DNA from 2 places in the Bacillus capparidis genome. Region 2 is predicted to be linked to the other one. Evidence: riboswitches for the same ligand, from Rfam matches in the RefSeq annotation. Region 2 holds a riboswitch; the other holds the start of a gene.
The links. Region 2 has a riboswitch for S-adenosylmethionine ahead of JOC74_RS12675 (2,3-diketo-5-methylthiopentyl-1-phosphate enolase). Riboswitches for the same ligand answer to the same signal wherever they lie in the genome.
Positions count from the first base shown of each region.

Region 1: linked by a shared signal. The riboswitch ahead of JOC74_RS00405 (bifunctional homocysteine S-methyltransferase/methylenetetrahydrofolate reductase) and the one ahead of JOC74_RS12675 (2,3-diketo-5-methylthiopentyl-1-phosphate enolase) in region 2 are both predicted to bind S-adenosylmethionine.

Region 1 is NZ_JAFDST010000001.1:78,451-93,636, reverse strand. It holds gene argB (acetylglutamate kinase) at 1-241, opposite strand, end outside; gene argJ (bifunctional ornithine acetyltransferase/N-acetylglutamate synthase) at 258-1,478, opposite strand; gene argC (N-acetyl-gamma-glutamyl-phosphate reductase) at 1,495-2,532, opposite strand; gene JOC74_RS00455 (metal-sulfur cluster assembly factor) at 2,837-3,145, opposite strand; gene JOC74_RS00450 (alpha/beta fold hydrolase) at 3,211-3,978, opposite strand; gene JOC74_RS00445 (Cof-type HAD-IIB family hydrolase) at 4,123-4,932, shown strand; gene JOC74_RS00440 (hypothetical protein) at 5,025-5,162, shown strand; gene JOC74_RS00435 (DUF3813 domain-containing protein) at 5,166-5,363, shown strand; gene JOC74_RS00430 (BsuPI-related putative proteinase inhibitor) at 5,413-5,868, opposite strand; gene JOC74_RS00425 (YitT family protein) at 5,884-6,723, opposite strand; gene JOC74_RS00420 (DegV family protein) at 6,863-7,717, shown strand; gene JOC74_RS00415 (CvfB family protein) at 7,942-8,799, opposite strand; gene JOC74_RS00410 (YajQ family cyclic di-GMP-binding protein) at 8,914-9,405, shown strand; SAM riboswitch class I at 9,475-9,594, shown strand; gene JOC74_RS00405 (bifunctional homocysteine S-methyltransferase/methylenetetrahydrofolate reductase) at 9,671-11,512, shown strand; gene metH (methionine synthase) at 11,493-14,918, shown strand; gene JOC74_RS00395 (N-acetylmuramoyl-L-alanine amidase family protein) at 14,970-15,186, opposite strand, start outside.
Region 2 is NZ_JAFDST010000002.1:1,103,422-1,118,607, reverse strand. It holds gene JOC74_RS12700 ((deoxy)nucleoside triphosphate pyrophosphohydrolase) at 1-365, opposite strand, end outside; gene JOC74_RS12695 (cytochrome c oxidase assembly protein) at 424-1,233, opposite strand; partial or broken gene JOC74_RS12690 (DUF2243 domain-containing protein) at 1,223-1,725, opposite strand; gene JOC74_RS12685 (Dabb family protein) at 1,857-2,180, opposite strand; partial or broken gene JOC74_RS12680 (GMP reductase) at 2,342-3,138, opposite strand; SAM riboswitch class I at 3,294-3,394, shown strand; gene JOC74_RS12675 (2,3-diketo-5-methylthiopentyl-1-phosphate enolase) at 3,494-4,717, shown strand; gene JOC74_RS12670 (2-hydroxy-3-keto-5-methylthiopentenyl-1-phosphate phosphatase) at 4,714-5,433, shown strand; gene JOC74_RS12665 (methylthioribulose 1-phosphate dehydratase) at 5,405-6,037, shown strand; gene mtnD (acireductone dioxygenase) at 6,050-6,580, shown strand; gene mtnK (S-methyl-5-thioribose kinase) at 6,603-7,886, shown strand; gene mtnA (S-methyl-5-thioribose-1-phosphate isomerase) at 7,843-8,910, shown strand; gene JOC74_RS12645 (ABC transporter permease) at 9,858-10,802, shown strand; gene JOC74_RS12640 (ABC transporter permease) at 10,799-11,692, shown strand; gene JOC74_RS12635 (ABC transporter ATP-binding protein) at 11,705-13,753, shown strand; gene JOC74_RS12630 (ABC transporter substrate-binding protein) at 13,769-15,186, shown strand, end outside.

The DNA of each region.
Region 1 (15,186 bases), on a different contig from region 2:
TCTTGCCTGAAAGAATCATTTCAGCCACTTCGAGTACTTGCTTTGTTGTTTTTCGCTGTCCTTTTACAAATTCCGTGTTGATCTTAAGTTTGTTAAGCATGGAAGTAATTTCTGGTCCGCCGCCATGAACAATTGCAAATTTCCATCCGTCATTCTTTAACTGTTTCAGGTTGGCAAAAAAGTCGTCAGAAATCTCTTTAATGACACTGCCTCCACATTTAAAAACTATTGTTTTATTCATTGTTTTCCCCTCTTAATTAAGTTCGGTAGCTTGCATTTATTTTCACATAATCATAGGTTAGATCGCAGCCCCAAGCAGTTCCTGCTCCATCGCCTATGTTCAGTTCCACAGATATGGTAATTTCATCGCCTAATAAATAGTCTTTCGCCAATTCCTCCGAAAAGCTTTGAGGCTCGCCGTTTTTAAATAAGCATTGCCCGCCGATGTAGATTTCAACGGAATCAGGTGATACAGCTGCATCACTGTGGCCGATCGCTCCGACAATTCTGCCCCAGTTAGCGTCTGTTCCATACACAGCTGTTTTTACTAGGTCGGAGCCTACGATTTTTTTGGAAATAACATTTGCTTCTTTTTTGTTTTCCGCCCCGCTTACACGCACTTCGATCAGCTTCGTTGCGCCCTCTCCGTCTCTGGCAATTTCCTTGGCAAGATCCTCGCAGACCATACGGAAACCAGTTAGGAATGTGTTCCAATCCTGATGGTTTTCGTCTAGCGGCTGATTTCCTGCGCAGCCGTTCGCCATGGCCAAAACCATGTCATTCGTCGAGGTTTCCCCGTCAACAGTGATTTGGTTAAAGGATACGTCTGTAATTTCACTCAATGCTTTTTGCAGCGCCTGTTCGTTAACGGCTGCATCCGTTGTAACAAATCCAAGCATCGTCGCCATGTTCGGGTGAATCATTCCGGATCCTTTAGAGCAGCCCGCAATCGTAACCTTTTTACCGTCGATCGTCATTTCATAGCAGGTTTGCTTAATTTTTGTATCTGTCGTTAAAATGGCTTCTTCGAAATGGCCGTCACCCGGGTCCGTTTCGCTTAGAACATTTATTCCTTTGCGGATTTTATCCATATCGAGAAGCTCTCCGATCACTCCAGTTGAAGAAATGGCTACCATTTCCGGATCAACGTTCAACTGGTCTGCACATAACCGCCTCATCTCGTAAGCATCTGCCATGCCTTGCTTTCCTGTACACGCATTTGCGATTGCGCTGTTTACCAGCACAGCTTTTATGAAGGAATCATTTTCAAAGCTATTTTTAGTTACTTTAACCGGTGCGGCTTGAAAGTGGCTCTGTGTATAAACTGCCGCACTGACAGCGGGAACCTCGCTTACAATCAACCCTAAATCTTTTTTTGCGTATCGCAGACCAATGTGTACTCCTTTGGCAATGAAGCCTTTAGGTGAAGATACCGAACCTTGAACCTTAATGATGCTATCCTGACTCAACTGAATCATTTTTTTCGCTCCTGTCTTATGGATATATTGGGGAGAAGAGTAAGCCTGTTTCCTCCGGCCATCCATTCATTAAATTAAAATTTTGTACTGCCTGGCCGGCAGCTCCTTTGACGAGATTATCGATCACAGAAACGATGGTTACCCTTCCTGTTCTCTCGTCAGCTGCGACGGCTATATCACAATAGTTGCTTCCATAAACTTCTTTTGTCGACGGATAATTTCCGATATCTCTGATTCTTACAAAATAGGAATCTTGATAAAATTCCTTATACAGCTCATGTAATTGGCTGCTGTTATAGTTTCCGGCAAGATCGGCATAGATCGTCGCCATGATTCCTCTCGTCATTGGCACGAGATGAGACGTAAATGTCACTCGCTCAAAGGATGGATTGAGACTGCTTAACATCTGCTCGATTTCTGGTGTATGCTTATGTTCATGGACACTATATATTTTAAAATTCTCGTTTGTTTCGGAAAAATGTGTCGCAGAAGAAGCTTTCCTGCCCGCTCCCGACACTCCTGTTTTTGCGTCAATGATGACGGATGGTTCCTTTATTGCTCTATTTTTAACCAGCGGCGCAAGACCAAGGATAGCCGCAGTCGGAAAACAGCCCGGATTTGCAATACATGAAGCATCTTTGATTGCCTTGGCATTTAATTCGCTCAATCCGTATACTGCCTCAGAAATGATTTGCTGAGGAGCTGCTTTTCTCTTGTACCATTTTTCATAGACTGTCGGTTCTTTCATTCGCAAATCACCGGAAAGATCAACAACAGGCACTTGTCTTTCTGCAAATTGGGGAGTTAGTTCGCTTGACACTCCCGGCGGAGTCGCCAAAAAGACAAAATCCACTTCTTCAGCCATTTTTTCAACATCAATTGGCTGTAATGTTTTATCTATGATTTTATTGACATGCGGAAAGCTTTCCCAATACGGAAGGCCGTCTTCACTAGATGAATACAATATACAATCTTCTGCATATGGATGAGTATGTAAAATACGAAGTAATTCTGCTCCTCCATAGCCAGTAGCACCAACAATACCAATCTTCACGTTCCGTTCACCTTCTCGATCCTGTTAAATTATATAACATTATAACATGAATAAAAATTAATTCAATTGTATATTTACTAATTCTTTTAAAATCTTTATTTCGCCGATTATACAAATAACTCTTTCCTTTTATAAATCGAAACCAAACATTCGAATCCGCCCTAAAAAAGCCTGTCTCTCGCAAAAGACAGGCTACATGCTTATTATAAAGTAAAGAAACTTCTAATAAATAAAATAAATAAAAAAATTACCAAAAAATAAAACTGCCTCCATTTGCAACGAAATGGGGGCAGTAAAAAAAATCTTATTGAATGCCTAACGCGATTTTTGCATATCTTGACATTTTATCTCTTGTCCAAGGCGGGTTCCAAACGATATCCACCTGTACATCCTTGACCTCCGGAATGTCATTTAATGCTTTTTTAACTTCATCTACGATAATAGGTGCAAGCGGACAACCCATAGATGTCAATGTCATTGTGATCGTCGTATTTCCTTCATCATCCATGTCAAGCTCATACACAAGACCTAGGTTTACAATGTCTATACCAAGCTCAGGATCGACCACCTGTTCAAGTGCTCCGAAAATATTTTCCCTTAATGCTTCATCCATTTATATCACTCCTTTTTTGTTAGTATAACGAAACTTCTCTTGAATAAAAATGAAAGTGCTTCTTCCTACAAATGGCAGGCAAACCATTCAACGGCTCTCTTTAAACCTTCACTGCTCACTTTATGCTCAGCCTGGTCATCTGCAATAAATTCAAGCCGTTTTGGTGTATCTGCATAGAAGGGAACCACTTGCTGATAAAATTGATAGGTCGGCTCGAAAGGAACGTATGGATCCCTTTTTCCATGCCAGAAGAATAGCGGCCGCAAATTCAGTTTTTCCGGTTGTTCCCATAAATCATAGGCGATTAACTGTTCGAGTTCATGATTTAATTCAGTATCGGGGATCGGAAGCAAAAAACCGCTGGCTCTCATCGATTCCACCTGCAGCTTTAAAAAACTATGTAAACTCGGGCTGCCCATCAAGCTGACCGCAGCTTTAATCCATTTGTATTGTGTAAGGGCTGCCAGAGTCGTAATCCCGCCCATCGATGTACCTCCGACTCCGATTTTGCCGCTGTCAATTAAGTCTCTCTGCTCAAAATGTTCCTTAATCATTTCAAGCTCTTTAATCTCGTTAACAACAATGGACGGAAAGCGGAGATTTAATTCATTTTTAGAAAGATTTTCTCCTCTTTCGCCATGGTAAAGTGCGTCAGGAAGAACAACACGCACCCCTTTTTCAGCCAGCATATATGCTAAGGAAAGATTCATTTCCTTAAAGCTTGTGAATCCGTGGACGAAAATAACAAGCGGCGCTTTGTTTTGACGCAAATCATTTCTATAAATATGAAGCAATGAAATCGTTGAAATGTTTTCTTTTTCGATAGTGACCATGTTTATTTCAACTCCTTTACGCATATCCATTTACATAAGTCTAACATGTAGACAATAAATATGGGAAAAAGATAAACTATAGTAGGAGATAATATGACTGGGGCAGCTGACGATTGCTTACATTTCCACGACAAAGGAGCTTTTATGAACACTAAACCGTATTTAATCGCTTTAGATTTGGATGGCACATTATTGAAAGATGATAAAACCATTTCGAACGAATCAATTGAAATTGTTCAGCGTTTAAAATCAGAAGGACATCAAGTTTGCATTTCAACAGGAAGACCTTATCGTTCATCTGCGATTTATTATGAACAGCTCAAGCTTGACAGTCCAATCGTTAATTTTAACGGTGCATTTGTCCATCATCCGCAAGACAAATCGTGGGGGAGATTTCATACCTCACTTGATTTGAATGCAGTGAAAGATATTATTGAAATTTCTGAAAAATATCACGTACATAATATTTTAGCTGAAATCATTGACGATGTGTACTTCCATTATCATGATGAACAGTTGATCGATGTGTTCAGCATGGGTGATCCGAAAGTAACGGTAGGCGATTTGAGATCCACTCTTGGCGAGGATGTCACAAGCATATTAATTCATGCGAAAGAAGAGGATGTCCCAAGGATCAGAAGTTATTTATCGGATGTACACGCAGAGGTCGTCGATCATCGTAGATGGGCTGCACCTTTTCATGTCATTGAAATCATTAAAAAAGGAATCAATAAGGCAGTAGGTCTTGAGAAAATCAGCAAATATTACGGAATTCCTAAAGATCGCATCATCGCTTTCGGCGACGAAGACAATGACACAGAGATGATACAATTTGCAGGCCATGGTGTTGCTATGGGAAATGCTATTCCTCTGATAAAAGAGACAGCCAATCACATCACTAAGACAAATGAAGAAAATGGCATTGCCGAATTTTTAAAAGATTTCTTTTCGTAATATTATTTTTTCCCATTACTAATTCTGATTATCCAAAGACATACTAGTATTGGCGACAGGCTCGCCAATACGTTTTTTTGGGGGCAATATTGATGGGTAAACGCAACAAATCAAAGCGTTTTGTTCAGCAAGGTAAAGATGCTGTAAGCCTTCATGATGCAAGGTTTCCCTACCGTTCAACTTTGGAGGAATCCATTCGAGATCAAGAATCCACAATTAGGGGGACTTAAATCGTGCGAAATGAATTATTTGATCAGGCAAAAGATTTTGTTCTTCATGCCGACCAAACAGCTTCAGGAAAAACCTCTGGTGATCTGACACATGCGATTTCTGCAGCAAAAAATGCCGTTTCTTCTGCATTTGCCAATTCGACAGACGCTGAAAGGGCTCAGCTGCGCAAGATGCAAAACCATCTGGATAGGTTATCGTAACCCAAGACAAAAAACCCCTTTTCCTATTTATTAGGAAAAGGGGTTTCCCCTAAGAGCTGAAGCTTGTACTTGCCTTCAATGTATTCACAGATTCTGATTTCCCTAAAAACGTAACTGTAGCCTTGTACTCACCAGGCTCTAAATTTTCTGTTTTCCATACATCGGTAAACTCATAAACCTCGCTTGGTTTTAAAACGATCGATTGAAATGCTTGTGTGAACATTTTGTCCTTGGAATACCGGTATTTCTGTTCTCCTTTTTCATCGTACACGACAAGCTCAAATCGCTGCCCGGTGTTAAATGTAAATTCAACATCCTCATTCCTGTTATTCTTTAGAGCCATAATAAATTCTACTTCACCGTTTTTCGGTACTGCTTCAATCGACAATGCCAGATCATTTTGTTCCACTTCACCTGATACCTCCTTGTCAGATTGGGGAGTTTCCTTTTGATCACAAGCTCCAAGCAGTAACATTGAAAAGACTAGTACAGCAAACCATTTCATCGCATGACCCCCTGATTAATCCTTGTTAAACAGTCCCAATACCCCTGTCGTTTGAACGATGTTAGTGAAAGCTTCAGGATCGATCTCGTTAATTATTTTCTCCAAATAATAGAGCTCGTATCTTGTGATTACTATTATCATCATATCTTTTTCTTCGTTTGTAAATGCCCCTTTTGCAGGTACGTTCGTAATTCCACGCTTCATACGGCTATAAATTGCTTTTGTAAGCAAATCTGCTTTTTTTGTGACGATCATGACGGTCAGCTTTTCATGTCTTGTATGGATAGAATCGATTACCCGTGTCGTTACGTAAAGCGTGACTAATGTATATAATGCTTTTTCTGCCCCATTTAATGCACCAGCCATCAAAATAATGATTGCATTTAGGATAAAGAAATAGGTTCCAACGGGCTTGTCCTTCCATTTGGCAAGAATCATCGCCACGATATCAAGACCTCCTGTTGAGGCTCCGTATTTCAAGGTCATTCCAATCCCAATCGCGGAAATCACTCCTCCGAATACGGCATTTAACAAAATATCTTCGGAAAATCTCGTCTCAGGAAGAATCGTCAAAAATACTGAAGTAAGCGCAACACTCAAAATACTATTGAGAGTGAATGATTTCCCTACTTTCAGCCAACCTAATATACCGACGGGGATATTTAATAGAAAGAGCAGGATCCCGGTTGATATATATATCGGCGAGTGTGCGTCAAGTACTCCTGACAACAGCTGGGCCACACCTGTAAAGCCGCTCGCATACACATTAGCAGGGATTAAAAAAAGGTTAAGTCCAATTGCGTTTAATAGTGCTCCTATACATACGATGACGAATTTTTTTATTTCCTCTTTCATTTGTTTCCTCCAAAAAAATTATTCCTATATGTTAGGTTTACCCTTCTTACATAGGTTTGAATACGAAAAGTAAAAAAGTGTGATATAGTTACAATGAATGAATGCTCATTTATGTTATAGAAAGAAGGGATCCATTCACATGACGATTCGACTGCTTGCTGACAGCGGAGCTGATCTGCCAAAAAGTTACTATGATGAAAATAACATTACATTTATTCCATTAAGAGTCAACCTTGATGAAAATGAATATGACGATTTAATCACAATTCGGCCTGGCGAGATTTACGAAGCGATGAGAAACGGAAAATCCCCCAAAACCTCTCAGGCATCTCCAAATTTTCTGAAGGAAACCTTTACAGAACTCGCGAAAACCGCGGAACCCTCAATATATATCGCATTTTCTTCCGGACTCTCTGGTACATACGACACGGCGGTTATGATGAAAAATGAAGTCTTAGAAGAATATCCTGATTTCGATCTGAAGATTATTGACTCAAAAGGCGCCTCATTAGGCTGTGGATTAGCCGTTATGTATGCTCAGGAGCTTATTAGCACCGGAAATACAATACAGGAAGTTGAAGAGTCTGTAAAGAACTATTGTGAAAGTCTTCAATATATTTTTACAGTTGACGATTTAACCTATTTAGCAAGAGGCGGACGTATAAGCAAAACTTCAGCCTTTGTCGGTGGCCTGCTTAGCATTAAGCCACTTTTGCACATGAAGGATGGAAAGCTTGTTCCGTTAGAAAAAATCAGGGGACGAAAAAAATTAGTAAAACGCATGATTGAACTGATAGAAGCAAGAGGCGTAAATTTAAGCGAACAAAGAATCGGAATCAGCCACGGCGACGACATTGAGCTGGCAAATGAGGTGAAAGAGCTGATCGAAGAAGCTTTTCAACCTAAAGAGATCGTCATTAGTATGATTGGTGCCGCAATCGGAGCCCACTCAGGTCCCGGTACGCTTGCCATATTTTTTGCAGGAAAAGAATAGACAGAAAGTCTTCTTCTGCCTTACATGTGAAATAGAAGAAGCCGGCTTAGATTAATGAGCCGGCTTTTTTAGTTGAGATATAAAATTATCTCTTTCATGTTTACTTTGATGTACTTTTGTCGTTTCTTTAGATTTTAATTTGTGCGATCTCTCCAGGTTATTAGCGCTGCAGTTTTTTCTAGAAAAAGACGAAGAAACTTAGCATCCAGCCTGTATTCTTCTTATTATTTTTCTTTTGTTATTTCGTAAGTCCAGCTTCCCTCTTGACGCACTTTACCCTGCTTCATCAAATGACCTAACGCACGTTTGAAAGCACCTTTGCTCATCTGAAATCGTTCTTTGATATCTTCCGGGTCACTTTTATCTGAAAAAGGCATAGCTCCATTTCTCGTTCTCAAATAGGAAATGATTTGTTCTGCATCAGTGCTCATCGAATCCTGTTTCCTCGGCAGCAGAGATAAGTTGACAGAGCTATCGTCCTTAATCGCAATCACACGCGCCTTAAGCTGTTCGCCAAGCCTTGGCTCTTCCTTGCGTTGGGATGGATGGATAAATCCCCTGATTCCCTCTTCAGAAATGACAAAAGATCCTGAAGCGATTAATCGATAAACCGTGCCCGTTAATTCTTTATTCATCAGGCTTTGATCAGCTGGTTGAAACAGCTCCTTTATGACATCTTCAGGAGCAGGCTTTGCGAACATGCGTCCATATTTTGTTACTTTCATCATGCAATACAGCTTATCGCCTGCTTTTGGCCAAATGCTTTCAAAAGGCGGCAAATGCTCTGTCGCTACTAACGCATCCTTTGACAGGCCGACATCGACATAGACTCCTCTGCCTGAAACTACGTCGACAACCTCGACCCAATCGTAAACCTCTTCCGTTATTTTCGGCATTTTCATTGTTGCAGCCAATCGTTCCTCATGATCAACATAAAGATACACAAGTACCTCTTCACGATCGGAAATATCCTCTATGATCTCGCTGTTATGAAGCAGGATAGTCGATTCTCCATCAGTCAAAAAATATCCGTAATCTGCTTTTTTCTCTATTTCTAAAGTAACCTTTAAACCGGGTTTCATTTGTTTCTTCCTTTCTGTTTCCTGTATCATCTTATATTATCTCCAGCTACGTTGGAAGTTTGTACTTTATTCTACTATAATCAATTCATAAGATAAATGACGAGGAGGCCGAAAATGGCAAAAGAGAGTTCATTTGATATCGTATCAAAGGTAAACTTACCTGATGTCCAAAATGCAATCGGAAATGCGATGAAGGAAGTAGCCAACCGATATGATTTTAAAGGAAGCAAAAGTGACATTACACTTGAAAAGGACGAGCTAGTGTTGGTTTCAGATGATGAATTTAAAATGGATCAGCTGAAGGATGTATTGGTGAACAAGCTGATCAAGCAGAATGTGCCGACCAAAAATATTCAATATTCGAAAAGCGAAAAAGCCGCAGGGGGCACGGTCAGGCAACGTGGAAAACTTGTTCAAGGGATCGACAGCGAGCAAGCGAAAAAAATTAATAACCTGATTAAAAATTCCGGAATCAAAGTAAAATCCCAGATTCAAGGCGATCAGCTCCGCGTCATAGGTAAAAACAAAGACGATCTTCAGCAAATTATCTCTTTAATCAAGGGAGCAGACCTACCTATTGATGTCCAATTTATTAATTACCGATAAATTACTAGTTGATTATTTCGTTCACTTCATGTAAATTGAAAATACTATTATTTTTCATATCATTCATACAACTTATCATGAGAAGCGGAGGGACTGGCCCTGTGAAGCTTCAGCAACCGGTGCAATGATTCAATTCATTCATGACCAAGGTGCTAAATCCAGCAAGCGTACTTGCTTGAAAGATAAGGAGACAGCGGAAACGAACAAAAGTCTTCTTCAAACAGAAGACTTTTTTTATTTATAGTTCGTACTTGAGGAGGAAATTATGGGACTGATCGAAGATTTGCAAAAGAAAATTTTAATCGCCGATGGTGCGATGGGAACACTTCTTTATTCTTATGGAATTGACCGGTGTTTCGAAGAATTAAACATTTCTCAGCCTGAAGCAGTTCGCGGCGTTCACCAAGCGTATGTTAATGCCGGAGCTGATATTATTCAAACAAATACGTACGGAGCAAATCATATAAAGCTATCCAGATATGGTCTAGAAGACGATATTAAAAAAATCAATGCAGCTGCTGTTCAGCTCGCAAAGGCAGCTGCAGAGCAAGCATATGTGCTCGGTACTATCGGCGGTATCCGCACTTTTAATAAAAGTGCCCATACGCTCGAAGAAATCAAACGAAGCTTTCGTGAACAGCTCTACCTTCTGCTTCACGAAGAGCCTGATGGGTTACTATTAGAAACGTATTACGACCTGGAAGAAGCACAGGAAGTATTAAAGATCGCCAGAAAGGAAACGGACCTTCCGATCATTGTCAATGTGAGCATGCATGAACAAGGTGTTCTTCAAGACGGTACATCATTAGCCGATGCCCTTGCTTCACTGGAAGGTTTAGGAGCCGATTCAGTGGGTATGAACTGCAGTCTCGGACCTTATCACATGATTCAATCCCTTGAGGAGGTCCCACTGCCAAAGCATTCATATCTGGCTGTTTATCCGAATAGCAGCTTACCGGCATTAGAGGAAGGACGCTTGGTCTATGAAACAGATACGGATTATTTCGGCGAAAGTGCGCTAAAATTTCGAAATCAAGGAGCGCGAATTATCGGCGGCTGCTGCGGTACGACTCCTGCACACATCAAAGCAATGTCAGAAGCCGTCAAGCAATTGCATCCAGTTACCGAAAAAAGCGTCAAGGTCAAAAAAACGGATCCCGTCCATGTTCAGGATATCCGCGAGGAGCCTTCCTTGGACGAACTTGCAAAGCAAAAGCGGACAATTATCGTGGAACTTGACCCTCCTAAAAAACTTAATTTTGAAAAATTTCTGCATGCGGCTTCTGAGCTTCAAGCCGCCGGAATTGATGCACTTACGTTGGCTGATAACTCGCTAGCGACTCCGAGAATCAGCAATGTTGCCTGCGGGGCGCTATTAAAGCAGAAGCTTGACATGAGATCGCTAGTTCATATCACTTGCCGAGACAGAAATTTGATCGGACTTCAGTCCCATTTAATGGGTCTTGATACGTTAGGTCTTCAAGACATCCTGGCCATCACAGGAGACCCATCAAAAATAGGTGATTTTCCAGGAGCGACCTCGGTATATGATCTGACTTCCTTTGATTTAATAAGACTGATTAAGCAATTTAATGAGGGAGTATCCTATTCGGGTAAGCCTTTAGGGAAAAAGACAAACTTTTCTGTTGCAGGTGCGTTTAATCCGAATGTCCGCCATATTGATAAAGCAGTTAAACGATTGGAGAAAAAAATTGAATGCGGAGCTGATTATTTTATTTCACAGCCCGTTTATTCCGAAGAGCAGCTATACAAAATCTATGAAGAAACGAAGCATTTGACAACGCCGATTTACATTGGCATCATGCCGCTGACCAGCAGCAGAAATGCTGAATTTATTCATAATGAGATCCCGGGGATTAAACTTTCCGACGAAATCAGAGAGGCCATGGCGTTTGCCGGAGAAGATAAGCAAAAACAGGCAGAGGAAGGACTTTCTATTGCAAAATCCCTTTTAGATACAGCATGTGAGTTATTTAACGGAATCTATTTAATTACTCCCTTTTTACGGAGCGATCTAACGTCAGAATTAACGACTTATATACACCAGAAGAAAAAGGAGATACATCATGTCCACGACCATCAATGATCAGCTAAAAAAGAGAATTCTCATTCTAGACGGTGCCATGGGTACAATGATTCAAGATGCCAACCTTTCTCCAGATGATTTTGGCGGAGAAGAATACGAGGGCTGTAATGAATATTTAACAATCACTGCGCCCCACGTTATCAGGTCTATTCATGAAGATTATTTAGCAGCTGGCGCTGACTTGATTGAAACAAATACATTCGGGGCAACGAAGCTTGTATTAGATGAATATGAGCTCGGACATTTAGCATTTGATATTAACGTAAAAGCAGCTGAGTCGGCAAAAGAAGCTGTACAGAAATTCTCAACTGCCGACTGGCCTCGTTTTGTTGTAGGTGCTATGGGCCCTACGACTAAAACACTGTCAGTTACCGGGGGTACAACGTTTGACGAGTTGGTTGCCAACTATGAAGAGCAAGCAAGAGGCTTGATAATCGGCGGCTCTGACCTTCTTTTGCTGGAAACAAGCCAGGACATGCTGAATGTGAAAGCTGGGTTTATCGGTATTCAGGAAGCCTTTGCGAATACAGGCAAGCAATTGCCTTTAATGGTATCCGGCACGATAGAACCGATGGGTACCACTCTGGCAGGACAAGATATTGAAGCATTCTACATTTCCCTTCAGCACATGAAGCCGATCAGTGTCGGATTAAATTGTGCAACGGGACCGGAGTTTATGACCGATCATCTCCGGACGCTTTCTTCCTTTTCGTCATCCTACGTCAGCTGTTATCCGAATGCCGGACTGCCTGATGAAGAAGGGCATTATCATGAATCCCCTTCCTCTCTTGCGAAGAAAATTAAAGCCTTTGCCGAGCAAGGCTGGCTGAATATTATCGGCGGCTGCTGCGGAACGACGCCGGCACATATCGAGGCGCTGCGCGAAGCAGTTTCCGCTATTCCTCCTAGAGAGATCCCGAAAGACAAGCTTCCTCATTCGGTTTCCGGAATTGATGGACTGTTTTACGAAGAAAGCATGCGCCCTCTCTTTGTAGGAGAACGGACAAATGTCATCGGCTCCAGAAAATTCAAGCGACTCATTTCTGAACAAAAGTTTGAAGAAGCTTCAGAAATCGCAAGAGCGCAAATTAAAAACGGTGCCCATGTCGTGGATGTCTGCTTGGCAGATCCCGACCGTGATGAAGCTGAGGATATGGAAAACTTTATAAAAGAAGCGATGAAAAAAGTTAAAGCTCCTTTTGTCATTGATTCAACAGATGAAGCTGTGATTGAGGTAGCCTTGAAATATACGCAAGGAAAAGCAATTATTAATTCTATTAACTTAGAAGACGGTGAAGAACGGTTTGAAGAGGTATTGCCACTAGTCAAAAAATATGGTGGAGCTCTTGTTGTAGGGACGATAGATGAGGAAGGCATGGCCGTCACAGCTGAGAAGAAGCTGGAAATCGCGATTCGCTCGCATGAACTGCTCACAAAAAAATACGGCATTCCGTCCACTGACATTATTTTTGATCCGCTCGTCTTCCCGGTCGGAACTGGAGATGAGCAGTACATCGGCTCTGCGAGTGAAACCGTCAATGGCATTCGTTTAATTAAAGAAAAGCTTCCCGATTGCTTGACTATTCTTGGCGTCAGCAACGTCTCATTCGGTCTTCCGCCAGTAGGAAGAGAAATCTTAAACGCGGTTTATTTGTACCACTGTACGCAAGCGGGACTTGACTATGCCATTGTTAATACCGAAAAGCTTGAACGATTTGCCTCCATACCAAAAGAAGAGGTTGAAATGGCGGAAAAGCTATTGTTCCAGACGGATGACAAAACCCTTGCCACTTTCACAGAGTTTTATCGAGGCAAAAAGAAGGCTGACAAAAAGCCAAAGCAGTCACTATCTCTTGAGGATCGTTTGGCCGAATACGTCATTGAAGGGACAAAAGAAGGGCTGATCCCGGATTTGGAGGAGGCGTTAACAAAATACAGCACTCCTCTTGAAATTATCAATGGACCTTTGATGACCGGCATGGCAGAGGTTGGGCGTCTCTTTAACAATAATGAATTGATCGTCGCCGAGGTTCTGCAATCAGCTGAAGTGATGAAAGCGTCTGTCTCTTTTTTGGAAAACTACATGGAGAAAAAAGACGAGAGCGGAAAGGGCAAGATTATTCTTGCGACCGTCAAAGGCGATGTTCATGACATTGGCAAAAACCTAGTAGATATCATCCTAAGCAATAACGGCTATAAGGTTGTAGATCTTGGCATTAAGGTGACTCCGCAAGATTTAATCGCAGCTGTCCGCAAAGAAAATCCCGATATCATCGGGCTATCCGGGCTGCTTGTCAAATCCGCCCAGCAAATGGTCATTACGGCACAGGATCTCCATGAGGCTGATATTTCTCTGCCGATTATGGTAGGAGGTGCAGCCTTATCAAGGAAATTTACGAAAATGAAAATCTCTCCTGCTTATACTGGACCAGTTCTTTATGCAAAGGATGCGATGGACGGACTGGCCTTGGCCAATGATCTCCGAACAGACTTAGACCGATTTATCGAGGAGAAACGCCAGCAGGAAACGCCGGCAGAAACCGTTCAAGAGAAAAAACAATCAGAAACAGCAGTGAAGCTTCTTGAGAAGAGAGCCGTTATATCTGAAGCTCCTGTCTTTGTTCCGGAAGATTGCAAACGGCATTATTTAAAAAACATCGACCTTGCCAGTATCGTTCCGTATGTCAATGAACAAATGCTGATCGGCCATCACTTAGGATTAAAAGGAAAAGTGAAGAGGCTTTTGGCTGAGAGAGATCCAAAAGCGATGCAGCTAAAAGAAATCATTGATGAGCTTCTGCAGGAGGGGAAAGAGAAAAAATGGTTTGATCCTGAAGTTGTCTATCAATTCTTTCCAGCATATAGTGAAGGGAATGATCTTCATATCCTCGACCCTGGGAATCAACAGGATATTCTTGAAACGTTCCATTTCCCGAGACAAGAGAAGCTTCCGTTCCGTTGCATTTCCGATTATGTGCATACAAAGGATAAGATTGACTACGTGTCATTTTTCACGGTAACAGCCGGACGCCATATTAGAGAAATTGCTAATCAGTTTAAAACACAGGGAGACTATTTAAAAAGCCATGTCGTTCAAGCGCTCGCTCTAGAGCTTGCAGAAGGCTTGGCGGAGCGGACGCATCAAATCATCCGTGACCGCTGGGGCTTCCCTGATTCTCCGGATTTCACAATGGAAGAAAGATTCCAGGCGAAATATCAGGGACAACGGTATTCCTTCGGGTACCCTGCCTGTCCGGATCTTGAAGATCAGGCGAAGCTCTTCCGCCTCATTCAGCCGGAAGGAATCGGCGTTCAATTAACAGAAGGGTTTATGATGGAACCTGAGGCCTCTGTGTCGGCAATAGTAGTTTCTCACCCCGAAGCGCGTTACTTCAATGTACATTAAATACCAAAAGCTGCCCATCAAGTGATGCGACAGCTTTTTTCTATATTACGATTATATGCGTTCAATACGCGCGGCAGCAAATTGATTCCAACGAGCGGAAATCGCCTGTAACGCATTGTCTTTATCCTGATAAGCACCAATTTGAGTTCCATCAATGATCACGCGGTATATGTTACTGCTAGCTTTTTTTTTCAGACTAAAGCTTTTTGCCAATCCGTTTACGTGCCCTCTTGCGACTCGTGTAATCCATGCCGGGTCTTTCATTTTA
Region 2 (15,186 bases):
GGAACGTCAGCTGGTGCCCACTTTAACGAATCAAGGTTCTCTCTTTTCAACCAAATTAATTTTGAATGTTCACTACGAATCGGCGTTCCTTTGACAATGCTGCATTTAATAGCAATTAGGTTGATAATAAACGTATCATATTCATGGACATTTTCATTCAGTATTTCTTTCGTTTCGATTTGACACTGCAATTCCTCGTTTATTTCTCTTACTAAAGCGGAGAAGATATCTTCATCTGCCTCCACTTTGCCACCAGGAAATTCCCACATGTTTGGAATCTTCATTTCCGGAGATCTTAGTGCACAGAGAATTTCTTCTTGATCATTTTCAATAACAGCTGCAACTACTTTGACTACTTTTTTCAATGTTATCCCTCCATTTGTAATGATAGCATGTTTGAGAGGGTGATTCTTGATTTATTATCTATTCAGTCAAGGCTTTCTCATCGGGCAAAACTGACCGCAGCCTCACACTCCTATACCATTGAAAACAAAGAACAATGATCAATACAAGGTCTACAGCATCTCCCCCATAATACATAATCATTGCACCTTGATCAGCTTGCTCTCTCGAAACACCGCTAGGCGGATAGGCATAGATCATTTTCGAGAGAATGCTGTGGCCGGCTAACGCAATGATTAGGACAACTGCCCTGTACATAAAACTGTGGCGATATGGGTCTGGATCAATCGAGAGAATGGAAGAGGTAAAGACGTATCCCACCAAAAATATATGGATATGAACCAGGATATGGACAAGGGTATTCTGGTTCATTACTGCGTATAACTCAGTCATATATAGAACCCATAGTCCGCCGATATTCAAAACTGTAGCTGTAATGGGATCAGTCAGGATGCCAACGGGTCTGCTTTTTAATAGTTTGGACAGGCGTCTTGCCGCTGTAATTGGAATTGCCCGAAGAATGAGTGTCATAGGGGCAGCTAAAACGAGCAGAAGCGGCGCCAGCATGCCGAGCAATAAATGTCCGATCATATGTGCGGTGAAATCCATATGTGCTTTTTGTACCAACGGGCCAATTACGCTGGCTGCTACGCAGATGATGCCTGTACTCCAAAGCAGGTAGCGGTGCAGCGGCCATTTTTTGTATCGGCGGTTGGATACGATTCTCGCAATAAAATAAAGTACGATTAATAAGAAGAAGGCAACAGCCAGGACTGGCTCAATTAAAGCTTGATCGCTTGAATGAGTGTGATGGACGTGTTCACTGTTCATTATAAGAACCTCTCTTTATCTGCACAGGCCGCTTATTCGAGAGGGAATTGAGGATTGCTCCAATAACGATCATAATAATAGCGGTAACATTCCAAACAATATCGTAAGGAACCACATTTACATAATAGCGGATTTGGTGAAGCCCCATGAGCTTGTGCTGGATGATGCCGTCATAAAGCTGGAACACACCAGCGCCAAGAAACATACCGCCAATCCATCTTTTGCGAAAAAATGATTTCTGCGGCGGAGATCGGCCACCATGAAGAGTGATCCGACCGTTGCAAACCAGCTGAAGGCGTGAAATAATCCATCGGAAACTAGACCAATTGCCGTTGTCGATTTATCGTAGAAATGATGCCAATGCAACAGCTGATGAAAAACCATTTCGTCGAAAAAGGCGATAAGTCCAAGACCAAAGAGAATGCCAGACCAGAGATTGCGTGACTGGTATTTCGGTTCATCTTTCTCATTTGTTTTCCTGGCAGCCATCATATCCTCCCCTTGTCGTTTTTTCTTTTTTCTATATGTATGGTTTCCTCATTTTAGTAGGTGTAAACTGTATCCAACTACGTTTGCATGATTCGATTAAGTAGTGTGAGGAATTCATCCTGCTGCATGTTTCGTTAAAGTTGCTGTATCGGATCAATCCGTTTTGGGTAGTCAACAACAATGATATTTTCTATTATTCCTTTATTGGTTGCTAAAAAATCCTGATGCTCAGGGTGCTTTAAGTAATCACGGCTCGCTTGCAAACTCTCAAAGGTCACTCTCATGCTGACTGTATAGCCATGGATATGCTGCGTTTCTTCGGTTGAGTTGACGCCTGCACTTAGATCAATAATGCCGGGGATTTTGTCTTTAAACTTTAACAGCTGATGGACCAACTCTGACTTTTCCGCAGATGTTAAATCCGATTGAAATTTAAAGATGATGAGATGTTCGTACATGGATGTTTCCACCTTTAGTTCGAGATGCTTGTACTCAGAAACAGAATGAATATAAAACTAGTTTCTTTTCATGGTATTCCCTTTCGTTTTTTTAAATAAACGATATGTTGAATCTATGAAAAAAGGCGAGCAAGCACCAAAGCACTCACTCACCTTCCAATCTAATACACCTTATCTCCATTAAAAATCGAATTCTTCACAATCACATAATCAACATTTCGAATCGCATCCAGCTTATTGCCACCAGCATAAGAAATAGAGGATTGAAGGTCTTGCTCCATTTCTGTCAATACGTCCTGCAGCGATCCTTTATACTCAACATACATTTTCTTTCCTTCTACATTTTTCCGTTCACCTTTTTGAAATTAAGAGGCGGAGCCAAAGTATTCTTTGTAGAGCTTTCCGTCAATCTCGACGGTTTCTCCCGGTGACTCTTCGTAACCGGCAAACAGGGATCCGATCATGACCATCGTCGCTCCGAACCGGATTGATTTTGCGATATCTCCGTGGGTGCGGATGCCGCCGTCGGCGATAATCGGTTTGCTTGCCGCCTTGGCGCACCAGCGCAGAGCCGCCAGTTGCCAGCCGCCGGTACCGAATCCGGTTTTGATTTTTGTGATGCAGACCTTACCAGGCCCAATCCCAACTTTTGTTGCATCCGCTCCTGCGTTTTCCAGTTCTCTTACCGCTTCCGGAGTCCCGGCGTTTCTGGCAATTACGAAGCTGTATTCTTCCTCTTTCACGCCGACACTGATCGAAGCGAATAATCCTTTTTCGTGCATCTCTTTAATGAATACGGTACGTTTTTCCGGTTCAAATCGGTGCATGACATAAAAGTAACCATTTCCGCTAAGGTAATGGCGATTTTTTCATCAATAATTGTTTGCATATTTGCAGGTACGACAGGAAGCTTAAATTTTCGTCCGCCGAAGGTGACTGAAGTGTTTAATTTCGTTCGTCCTTAGGTGCTATACACCATTTATCAAATCAGGTCAAAGGTTTTTGCTTTTTATCATTTTTATCGTCCGAATGAAAGTTAATTAAAAAACAATATTGACACTGAATAAAGAACATGTCATAATCCAAGTAAATTTATATGAATGATAAAAAATATTCTTATCAAGAGCAGGCGGAGGGACTAGCCCGATGAAGCCCGGCAACCGACTCATGAGCACGGTGCTAAATCTTGCAACAGAAATGTTGAGTGATGAGAAGTTGTTTTTTCGAAAACCTCTTCTTATGTGGAAGAGGTTTTTTCATTATACAGGAAATGACTTTCAGTAATGCTGAAATGAAAGGAGGCGTTGGCAATTATGGCAGAAGTAATTGCTGTTTATCAATTGGCTGCTGAGCCAGAAAAGCTGGAAAAGAAAGCGGAGGATATTGCCCTTGGATTAACGGTCGGCTCCTGGACCAACCTTCCTCTGTTAGAGCAGGAGCAATTAAAGAAACATAAAGGCCGTGTGGTCGAAATAAAAGAAATCGGTGAAACATTGCCTTCTGGGAAGAAACTTTCGGAAATACATATTGCGTTTCCAAGTGATAATTTTTCAAATGATTTACCGGCGATTTTAACGACAACCTTCGGGAAATTATCGCTTGATGGTGAAATTAAGCTGCTCGATTTAAAGCTTGATCCGGAGCTTGAAAACGATTTTCCCGGCCCTCGTTTTGGGATAAAAGGGATTCGCGAGAAATTAGGCATCTATGACAGACCGCTCGTAATGAGCATTTTTAAAGGGATCATTGGGCGAAATATGGAGTATTTGCTGGGTCAATTGCGGGAACAGGCCTTGGGCGGGATTGATATTGTGAAGGATGATGAGATCCTGTTTGATAATGACCTGACCCCATTTGAACAACGGATTTCAGAAGGGAAGAAGGTTCTCGACCAGGTGTACGAGGAAACCGGGCATCGGACCTTATATGCTGTCAATTTAACAGGGCGGACTTTTGATTTAAAAGAGAAAGCAAGAAGAGCGAAAGAGCTGGGTGCGGATCTTCTTTTGTTTAATGTTTTCACTTATGGTCTTGATGTGTTGCAAGCCTTGAGGGAAGACGAGGAAATCGCCCTTCCGATTATGGCTCATCCTGCCTTTAGCGGCGCGCTGGCTTCTTCTGAAAAATTTGGCCTTTCCCATCACCTGCTTCTCGGGAAATTGTTAAGACTTGCGGGAGCGGATTTGTCGCTGTTTCCTTCACCATATGGCAGTGTTGCGCTAGAGAAGGATAAGGTCTTGGCGTTAAAGGAGGAGCTAATTAAAGAGTCTACACTATCATCTGTCTTTCCAGTCCCGTCTGCAGGGATTCATCCCGGACTTGTCCCTCTGCTCGTGCAAGATTTCGGCAATGATTGTGTCATTAATGCGGGCGGCGGAGTTCATGGACATCCGCAGGGAGCCAGAGGAGGCGGGAGAGCATTCCGTCAAGCTGTCGACCTCGTTCTATCCGGAAAATCACTGGCCGATGCACCGCCTGATTCCGAGCTTCAAGAGGCGATCAAGCTTTGGGGATGGAAGGAAGAGGTTCAGCGGTGAGTAAGCCCATCATCTTTTGCGACTTTGACGGAACTGTAACGAAGAAAGACAACATTGTAAACATCATGAGGCAATTCGCCCCGCCGGAATGGGAGAAATGGAAGGATGACGTGTTATCTCGGAGCGTGAGCATTCAAGAGGGAGTCGGAAATATGTTTGCACTTCTGCCCTCTTCCTTACAACAGGAGATTACGAGATTTGTTTTAGAGAATGCTGTCATACGTGAAGGCTTTAGCGAGTTTGTCCAGTTTACAAAAGAACAGCGAATTCCTCTCTATATCGTCAGCGGGGGAATGGACTTTTTCGTAAACCCTATGCTTGAAGGCTTTGATTTAATTTCTGGGGTGTTTTGTAATGAAGCGGATTTCAGTGAAGACAAGATAAAGATTCATTGGCCCCACAAGTGTGATGAGAAATGTTCGAATCAAAATTGCGGATGCTGCAAGCCGGCCATTATTCGGAACATATCCAAGGATGATACATATGTGATTGTCATTGGCGATTCGGTTACTGACTTGGAAGCAGCAAAATGCGCGGACACGGTGATTGCGAGAGATTATTTAGCTGAAAAATGCGAAGAACAATCGATTCCTTATCGGGCGTTTGAAACGTTTTATGATTGTATAACTGTTTTAGAAGGCTTGCTGCAAAGAGATCAAAATACTATCGATGAAGTAGGTGAACCAAATGAGTTACGTTTTAACTCGACATCATGAGCTTGCCGAGATCAAGGAGGAGCTGGCAGAACGTGATTGGTTTATGGGGACGAGCGGCAATTTGGCCATCAAAGTCCAGGATGACCCTTTACAATTTCTCGTGACAGCGAGCGGCAAGGATAAACGGAAAAAAACAAAAGAGGATTTTTTGCTTGTCGATCAGAACGGCGATCCTGTTGGCAGCACCAACGTAAAGCCATCGTTTGAAACGCTGCTTCATTGCGAAATATACAAGAAAACTGCTGCCGGCTGCAGTCTTCATGTCCATACGGTGGCCAACAATGTCATTTCTGAGCTGTATGGCGATGAAGGGAAAATTGTTTTCCAAGGACAAGAGCTCATAAAGGCTTTTGGTTATTGGGAAGAGGATGCCGAGTTAACGATTCCGATCATTCACAACTATGCACATATTCCTAGATTAGCAGAAACCCTTTCATCCTTTGTCAACGACGACAAAGGAGCGGTTCTTATTCGAAACCACGGAATTACCGCTTGGGGAAAAGACGGTTTTGAAGCGAAAAAAATCCTCGAAGCATGCGAGTTTTTATTTCAATACCAGGTCACATTGCTGCAAACAAAAGCTGGCCGGGCAATCAAAATATAAGGAGGAAATAACATGACAACGATTCGTATTCAAGAAACAAACGAAGTAATTGAAAACCAAGAGGAAGTCATTGAATTTTTGCAGGAGCAAGGCGTGATTTATGAGGAGTGGGATATCGAAAAGTTACCTGAACGTCTGCAAGAAAAATTTCTATTAGACGAAGATGAAAAGCAAGAAATCATCAATGCATTTGAAGATGAAATCAAAGATATTTCAGCAAGACGAGGATATGAGGCGTGGGATGTGATCTCGCTTGCTGAGCATACTCCGAACCTTGAAGAATTGCTGAAGAATTTCCAGCGTGAGCACCATCATACAGACGATGAAGTCCGCTTTATCGTCAGCGGACACGGAGCTTTCGTTATTCAAGGGAAAAACGGACAATTTTTTGAGGTGCATTTAAACCCAGGAGACCTTATTTCAGTCCCAGTCGGAGTGCGCCACTATTTCACGTTAGCAGAGGATCGTAAAGTCGTTGCTATCCGTATCTTTGTGACAGCAGAAGGCTGGGTGCCTGTATACGAAGCAGAGAATGCTAAGTAAAGAGATACAGGAGGGGAATGCTTTGAAGGATTTTACATCTGCTTATTTTACGATGAATGAACAGGATGCCCTGGAATATATCAAACAAAAGGGCGGTTTCTTTGGGGAGAATGCAGATCTCCATTGCCAGGAAATTGGTGATGGAAACCTGAATTATGTATTTCGAGTCGTGGATCGAAAGAGTGATCAGTCCATTATTTTGAAGCAGGCGGGACCGGTAGCGCGTATTTCCGACCAATTTAAAGTGTCGCCGGATCGAAATCGGATTGAAAGTGACATTTTAACGCTTTACGGAGAGCTTGCTCCTGATTTCGTCCCGGTATTCTATTCCTATGATCCGATCATGAATTGCTGCCTCATGGAGGATTTGTCTGATCATGAAATTTTGCGATCGGCCCTTTTAAACCATAAGAAGTTCCCTTTATTTGCGGAGCATATCACGACGTTCCTAGCAAACACGCTGCTGCTCACGTCAGATGTCGTGCAGGAGCATAAGGCGAAAAAGGAATTAGTCAAAAAGTTCACGAATCCGGAGCTTTGCGAAATAAGCGAGGATTTGGTTTACACTGAACCATTTTACGATTGCGAGCAAAACGATGTATTTGAAGGGACTCGCGAGTTTGTTCGCGAAACGATCTGGAACGACCATCAATTAAAATTTGAAACGGCGAAGCTGAAGTTTGATTTTATGACAAAGGCACAGTCGTTGCTTCATGGTGACCTTCATACAGGATCGATTTTTATTAAAGAAGATTCGACAAAAGTGATTGATCCGGAGTTTGCTTTTTACGGTCCGGCTGGATATGATGTCGGCAATTTGATTGCGAATTTGATATTCGCTTATGTCAATGCAGCTTTTACGATAGAAGACGATAAGGAAAGAGCGGATTATTTAAGCTACTTGGAACAAACGATCAAAGATGTCATTGAACTGTTTCAGGAAAAATTTCTGCAGCTGTGGGATGAAAAAGCGACAGAGCAAACAGCTGTTTTGCCTGGCTTTAAAGAAATTTATTTAGATGCCATCATCGAAGATGCCGTAGCTGTAACAGGGCTTGAGCTGTGCAGAAGAATTATCGGAATCGCTCATGTCAAAGATATGACATCAATTGCCGAGCAGTCAGACCGTGTCACAGCAGAGAAAATTTGCTTAACAGCAGGGAAAGCCTTTATTCTTAAGCGGTCTGAGATTCGAACGGGAAACGATTTTTTCAATCGATTACGTGATAGCGTCCGCCTGTATAAGGAAGGAGTAAGCAGCCATGACAACACCAGTAGCGGCGATTCAATCCGTGCAGCTCGATGATGAACAGAATGCGCTTATTTTATTAGACCAAACACTTTTGCCAAATGAAAAAGTCTTTTTGCAGCTGACCACGGTGGAAGAAATTTGGGACGCCATTTACCGGCTGAAGGTTCGGGGAGCGCCTGCGATTGGAATTGCCGCAGCATATGGAGTTTATTTAGGAACAAAGCAATCAAATGCTGCAACATTTTCTGAATTATCTGCGGATTTTCAAGCAGTAAAGCAATATCTTGCATCTTCGCGTCCAACGGCTGTGAATTTGTTCTGGGCATTAAATCGAATGGAAGAACGGTTAAAAAAAGAAGCGGAAAAAAGCGTACAGGAGATAAAGGATGCGCTAAGGGATGAAGCGGAAAGCATTCGATTGGAAGATGAGAAAATTTGCTACTCAATAGGCGAGCATGCCCTTTCCTTGCTTCAGCCTGGCTGGGGACTTTTAACTCATTGCAATGCGGGAACAATAGCCACGGCTAAGTACGGTACAGCGCTTGCGCCGATTTATTTAGGACAGGAGCAGGGGTATGATTTTCAAGTATTCGCGGATGAAACGAGGCCGCTTCTCCAAGGGGCGCGGCTAACCGCTTGGGAACTGCAGGAGGCTGGTGTCGACGTCACTTTAATTTGTGACAATATGGCCTCGCATGTCATGAAAGAAGGAAAGGTGCAGGCCGTTCTAACCGGATGTGACCGGGTAGCTGCTAATGGCGATACTGCCAATAAAATCGGTACCTCCGGCTTGGCTGTATTGGCAAAGCATTACGGAATTCCGTTTTATATATGCGCTCCATTATCGACGATCGATTTCGAATGTAAAACAGGAGAGGACATCCCCATCGAGCTGCGAAAGCCGGAAGAAATCACGACAACGTGGTACGAAAAGCCGATGGCTCCTGAAAATGTGAAGGCTTATAATCCTGCGTTTGACATTACGGACCATGAGCTGATTACGGGAATCGTCACAGAAAAAGGAATTGCCTATCCTCCGTATCAAGAAAGTTTGGCTTATTTGCGTACGAAGGATTGATAGTGGGAGAATTATACTGGTTAAACAATAGTATTTAATATAAATTAAAGTGGCGAAGCACCTGCTCCGCCGTTTTTTTCGTTAACAGAACTGTTATTTCCGATGGTTATCAATTAACGAAAAAGTTTCTCCATGAATCACACTTCGTACATGGTCCGTTTTAAGAAAGTCATGTGGAAAGCACTTTTGAAGTCCCTAGATCCCAAACCCTCTCCAAACGTCATCGTTTCAAGAGCGAGCCCCGACACTCGTAATCCACTGTTCCCTAATAACTTATATCTCATATTTTATATTGCTGGACAGAACAATCTTATATCGATAATTTTTTCTATCAGATAAAGTATTGCCAAAATCAGGTTTGCTGTGATAGGATAAATTTCAATAAAACATATTATTCACACCTGTTAAGTATGAATTTCAATTTGGTAAGAGCAATTATGAGTGATTAGCTTTGTAAATAATATCAAATGGCCAATTATTCTTGGACCTGAAGCAAACAATCCAATCTAGTGTAAAAAGCGGAAGAATAGGGATATACATGTTTTGGGGTTTCAGAGCACCATCCATGTGTTATCTATTTTAACACTAGAGTCGAGTCGATCCTTGCATTGGAAAAGCATTAGATGGACCTCTTTTATCCACGATGCGTTACAGTGCGGTACCGCGAATAACTAAAAAGACTTCGAAGATCAATGGAGATAGCTGAATATAGAAGTTCCTTTTTTTTATAATAAATTGTTAATTTTTTCTATCTTGGTTAAGTGGTAGGCGTAACAGAGGAAGGTTTAAATATCTTGAAAAAGGGCTAGAAAAGTTTAGGGAGTAGGGGAAGTATAGGTTAAATCATATTTTTTAGATGTGAATAAAGGGTTTTAGAGATATTTTGATTATACTCCACTCAAGTTTTAGATGAACAATTACAAGTTTGGGAAACGGAGATGCTAATGATGCAAAGATTACTAGTAAACAGAGGTATTACCGCATGTATCGTATTACTAGGTTCCTTGTTTTTAGTTTTTTCTATTAATTATTTTTTGCCCAGTGATGTAGTCGATCAGTTGTTAGCTGAAAATGGATCTAATCCAGAAATAGCCGAAAATCTTCGAAAAGAGCTTGGATTAGATTTACCGTTTCATGTGCAATTTTTTAATTATATAACGAACTTGTTTCAAGGCGATTTTGGTCAGTCCATCATAAATGGTGAGCCCGTTATTGAGAAAATTTTTGCTCAACTTCCGGCAACGATCATGTTAACGATAGCAAGTGCTGCCATTGCCATCTTTATAGGAGTTACGTTAGGAGTTTTAGCTGCTATTCATCATAATAGCCTTATTGATTATATGGCGAGAATCGTTGGTTTAGTTGGAATATCAATGCCTACGTTTTGGTCAGGCATTTTATTAATATTGATTTTTTCGATTCAATTAGGATGGTTTCCAGCAATGGGATCAAATGGTTTTAGTACGTTAGTTATGCCTGCTGTAACACTAGGATTAGTAGGGGCTGGTTTTATTGTTCGGATTGTTCGAAACAGTATGCTTGAAGTGATAAATGAATCATTTATTTTAACTCTGCGTTCCAAGGGAATTTCCGAACGGTTAGTGATGTATCGACATGCTTTACGGAATGCACTTATTCCTGCAATTACAATGATTGGAATTATTATTGGAGATTTTTTAGGAGGTGCTGTCGTTATTGAAACGGTATTTGCTAGGCAAGGAATCGGCCGCATTGTCGCAGATGCCATAATGGCGAAAGATTTACCAGTTGTACAAGGTGTGGTTTTCTTTTCAGCAATTATATATGTTTCCATTAACTTGCTTGTAGACATCTCATATTCATTGATTGATCCGAGAATTAGACGTAGCCAGTTAGGAGGTTTCAGCAAATGAGAGAAGCAAATTCAGTACTCGTGAAACAAAAAATGGCTTCTGTACCTCAACGAAAATTTTTTCGTCTTAAATTTTGGGGCTTAGAAAATTTGTTTATCTATTTAGCGGTATCTATTATCGTTTTTTTAACGATTTGTGCCATCGTACCGCAATGGATTGCCCCTTATTCTCCTACTGAAATGTTTTCAGATCAAATATTGCAGTCTCCTTCAGCAAATCATTGGTTTGGAACAGATTATTTTGGAAGAGATGTTTTTAGTGTCGTTGTATATGGCAGCCGCTATTCCATATTAATTGGTTTCTCAGCCGTGTTAGTTGGAGGGATAATTGGCAGTTTAATTGGAGCTATTGCCGGCCATGTTGGAGGAATTGTGAATATGATTTTTATGAGGTTGATTGAAATTTTACAGACGATTCCTGGTTTGTTACTGGCATTAGCATTTGCAGCTGCGCTCGGTGCCAACTTTTTAAACATTGTACTGGCGGTTTCACTTGCTTCGTTACCAAGCTATGCAAGAGTTATATGTGGTCAGATTGTTAGCGTGAAAAATCGGCCATATGTATTAGCATCAAAATCAATTGGTACGTCTAATATTATGATTTTTTTGAACCATGTTTTGCCAAATTCTTATCCTCCTTTGTTAGTAATGGCTTCCAATGGTCTCGGCGTAGCTATTTTAACGGGAGCAGGTTTAAGTTTTCTTGGACTAGGTGTTGTGAGTGAGATCCCAGATTGGGGAGCTTTATTATCTCAAGGCAGAGGTTATTTAGCTGCAGCCTGGTGGATTGCGACTTTTCCTGGTTTAGCTATTTCGATGTTTGTTCTATCGGTGAATATAATTGGTGATCGTCTTCGTGATTATTTTGATCCGAAAAAAAGAATAGCTTAAGGGGGGATATTGTTGAGTACGTTATTAAATGTCCAAGACTTAACAGTAGATTTTAAGACAAAAAAAGGCTTATTAGAAGCCATATCGGATGTCAACTTTACTATAAGACCTGGTGAAACGGTTTGTTTAGTTGGAGAATCAGGAAGTGGGAAATCAGTTACTTCTAAAGCCATTATGAGATTAATTGATTACGAAAATGGAAAGATATCGAATGGCCAAATTTTATTTAATCAAGATGATTTAGTTACAATGTCTAAAAAAAACCTAAATCGAGTACGCGGGAAAAAAATATCTATGGTATTCCAAGAACCGCTAGCGGCTTTTGATCCCGTTTTTACGATCGGGCAACAGCTTACAGAGATAATTCTTCAACATACAAATGTTACAAAAAAGCAAGCGTGGATAAAGGGAGTTACTTTACTAAAAAGGGTGGGAATTTCTGAACCCGATATACGAATGAAGCAATATCCTAATGAATTATCAGGTGGCATATTGCAACGGGCAATGATTGGGATGGCGCTTGCGTGTGAACCGGAGCTGCTGATTGCCGACGAACCAACGACGGCCTTGGATGTAACTATTCAAGCACAAATTATTGATTTATTAAATGAGTTAAAAACAGAGTTTAATATGGCAATTCTTCTAGTGACACATGATTTAGGTGTTGCCGCACAGCTAGCCGACCGAATTATTGTGATGTATGCAGGGAAAATAGTGGAAGAAGCGACTGTTCAGCAGCTATTTCAAAAACCACATCATCCTTATACTCGCGGCCTTTTACAATCGATCCCGAAGAAAGAGAAACGAAAGCTTTATTCAATTGAAGGTTCGATTCCTAACCTTTCAGAAATGCCGATAGGATGCAGGTTTCATCCAAGATGCCCTTTTGCTACAGAAAAGTGTCAAGCGGAAAGTCCTCCATTATTTTTTGTAAATGATCGGTACAGTGCTTGTTGGTATACAGAGAAGTTGGTGGAGGATAAAAATTGGTTTGAGCAAGAAACGGTTAACCATTCTCCTTTACGGGTGAAGGAATCTAAAGAAGAGGAAGAACCTGGAGAAGTCATCGAGAAAAAAGATTTATTTGAGATTAAGGGACTAAGTAAATATTACGCTTTAAAACAATCAGGTAAACAGATTAAAGCCGTAGATCAAGTGTCATTTTCCATTAAAGAAGGAGAGACATTTGGGTTAGTAGGTGAATCTGGGAGTGGAAAATCGACATTAGGTCGAGCGATTCTTCAACTGGAAAAAATGACATCAGGTGATGTGTTGTTTCAAGGACAATCATTGTTACAGTTGAAAAACTCGGAAATGAGAAAAATCCGGAAAAATATGCAAATGATTTTTCAAGACCCTTATGGCTCCATTGACCCACGCTGGACCATCGGTGAAATTATTGCTGAACCGTTAAAAGTACATCAAAAAAGAAAGGCAACGAAACAAATAGAAACAGAAGTGAAAGAGCTTTTAACAAAAGTGGGACTTAATCCTGATTGGCATCAACGTTATCCTCATGAGTTCTCAGGCGGACAGCGGCAAAGGATTGGTATAGCAAGAGCAATTGCTGTAAATCCATCATTTATTTTAGCTGATGAAGCGGTTTCGGCATTAGATGTTTCAGTGCAAGCACAAATTATTAATCTGTTAAAAGAGCTGCAGCAATCGCTGAGGCTAACGTATCTATTTATCGGACATAACTTAAATATTGTACGTCATATTTCTGATCGGGTAGGTGTGATGTACTTAGGGAAAATAGTTGAAATTGCTCCTAGTGAAGAGTTATTTAACCGCCCTGCTCATCCCTATACAGAAGCGTTAATAAGGTCTATTCCTCATTCTGATCCGACGAATCTAAAGAAGAACGTTGTTTCCATTCAAGGAGAAATTGCATCTCCGGTTAATTTGCCCTCAGGCTGCCGATTCCGAACGCGGTGTCCGTTTGCGACGGAGCGTTGTAGCGAGGAGGTGCCTGAATTAAAAGAATTTAAACCAGGACGCCATGTTGCATGCCATTACTCTTCATTAGTTTTTGATAACGAAAAGAAAGTTATTTCATAGTTTGAAGGGATGAATATGATGATTACAAGAAACAAGCCACACAAGAAAATACTTATTCAAATTGCATGCCTCCTGTTTCTTTTAGCCGGTTGCTCTAATGCTGGTAATTCGAACTCATCAACTATAGGTACAGAAGAAAGTAAGTCGAGTAAGCCAGTGTCTGGTGGAGAATTTACATATGCATTATCCACTCCTCCGGATACTTTGGATCCCCAAGCAAGTGGTTTTGCAGTTTCGTACAGGGTACTTAAAAGTATTTTTGAAACGTTAGTATATCAGTCTAAAGATAATACGATTGAGCCTTGGCTTGCTACAGAATGGGATATTTCTGAAGATCAAAAGTCTTACACATTTAAATTAAGAGACGATGTCACTTTTCACGACGGTTCTAAATTTAATGCCGAAGTGGTGAAATATAATTTTGAAAGAATATTAAATCCAAAAACAAGAGCTACAACTGCAGCGTCCTATCTAGGAAAATTTAAATCTATAGAAATATTAGATGACTATACAATAAAAATTAACTTATCTGAACCATCGGCTACATTTTTAACTCTATTAGCTCATACAAATCTCTCCATTGTCTCACAAGAAGCTGCAGAAAAGTATGGAGATCAATTCAATGCCCATCCCGTAGGGTCAGGTCCTTTTAAATTTGTTGAACAAGTAGAAAATGATCGGATTGTACTGGAGAAGAATGAAAATTATCATGGAGGATACCCTTTTGCTGAACATGATGGCCCGGCCTATTTGGATAAACTTGTTTTTAAAATCATACCTGAAGAGGCAACTCGAATTGGAAGTGTCCAAAGCGGGCAAGTGAATGCGATTGAAACTGTACCTCCACAAGATGTAGTTTCAATCAAAGCGAATAATCAATTAAACATTCTTGAGGCAGCTACAGGAGGACTTCCCTATACGTTGTTTATCAATCAAACGACGGCACCTTGGGATGATGTAAAAGCAAGACAAGCTTTAAAGGCAGCTATTGATGTAAAGACGATTGTGAATACATTATACTTGGGAACGTATAAAAGAGCATGGTCTTCACTGGCGCCTATTACCTTTGGTTATGATAAGAGTCTCGAAAATAAAGACTCATATGATGTGAAAAAAGCGAACCAATTATTTGATGAATTGGGTTGGGAAAAAGCATCTGACGGATTACGTAAAAAAGATGGAAAAACACTTACTTTACGTATACTTAACGATGCTATCAATCGTGAGAAAAGACAAGATATTTCACTAATGGTTCAACAACAATTAAAAGAAGTAGGCGTACAAGTGGAACTTATTACAACAAATGATCCATTGAGTATTCTGAAGGATGCAAAAGGATACGATCTTCGTGGAAACAGCCGAGTGGCTTTAGATCCTGATGACTTAACTCTTTTTTATCATTCTCAAAAAACTCGTGATACGGGAGGACTTAA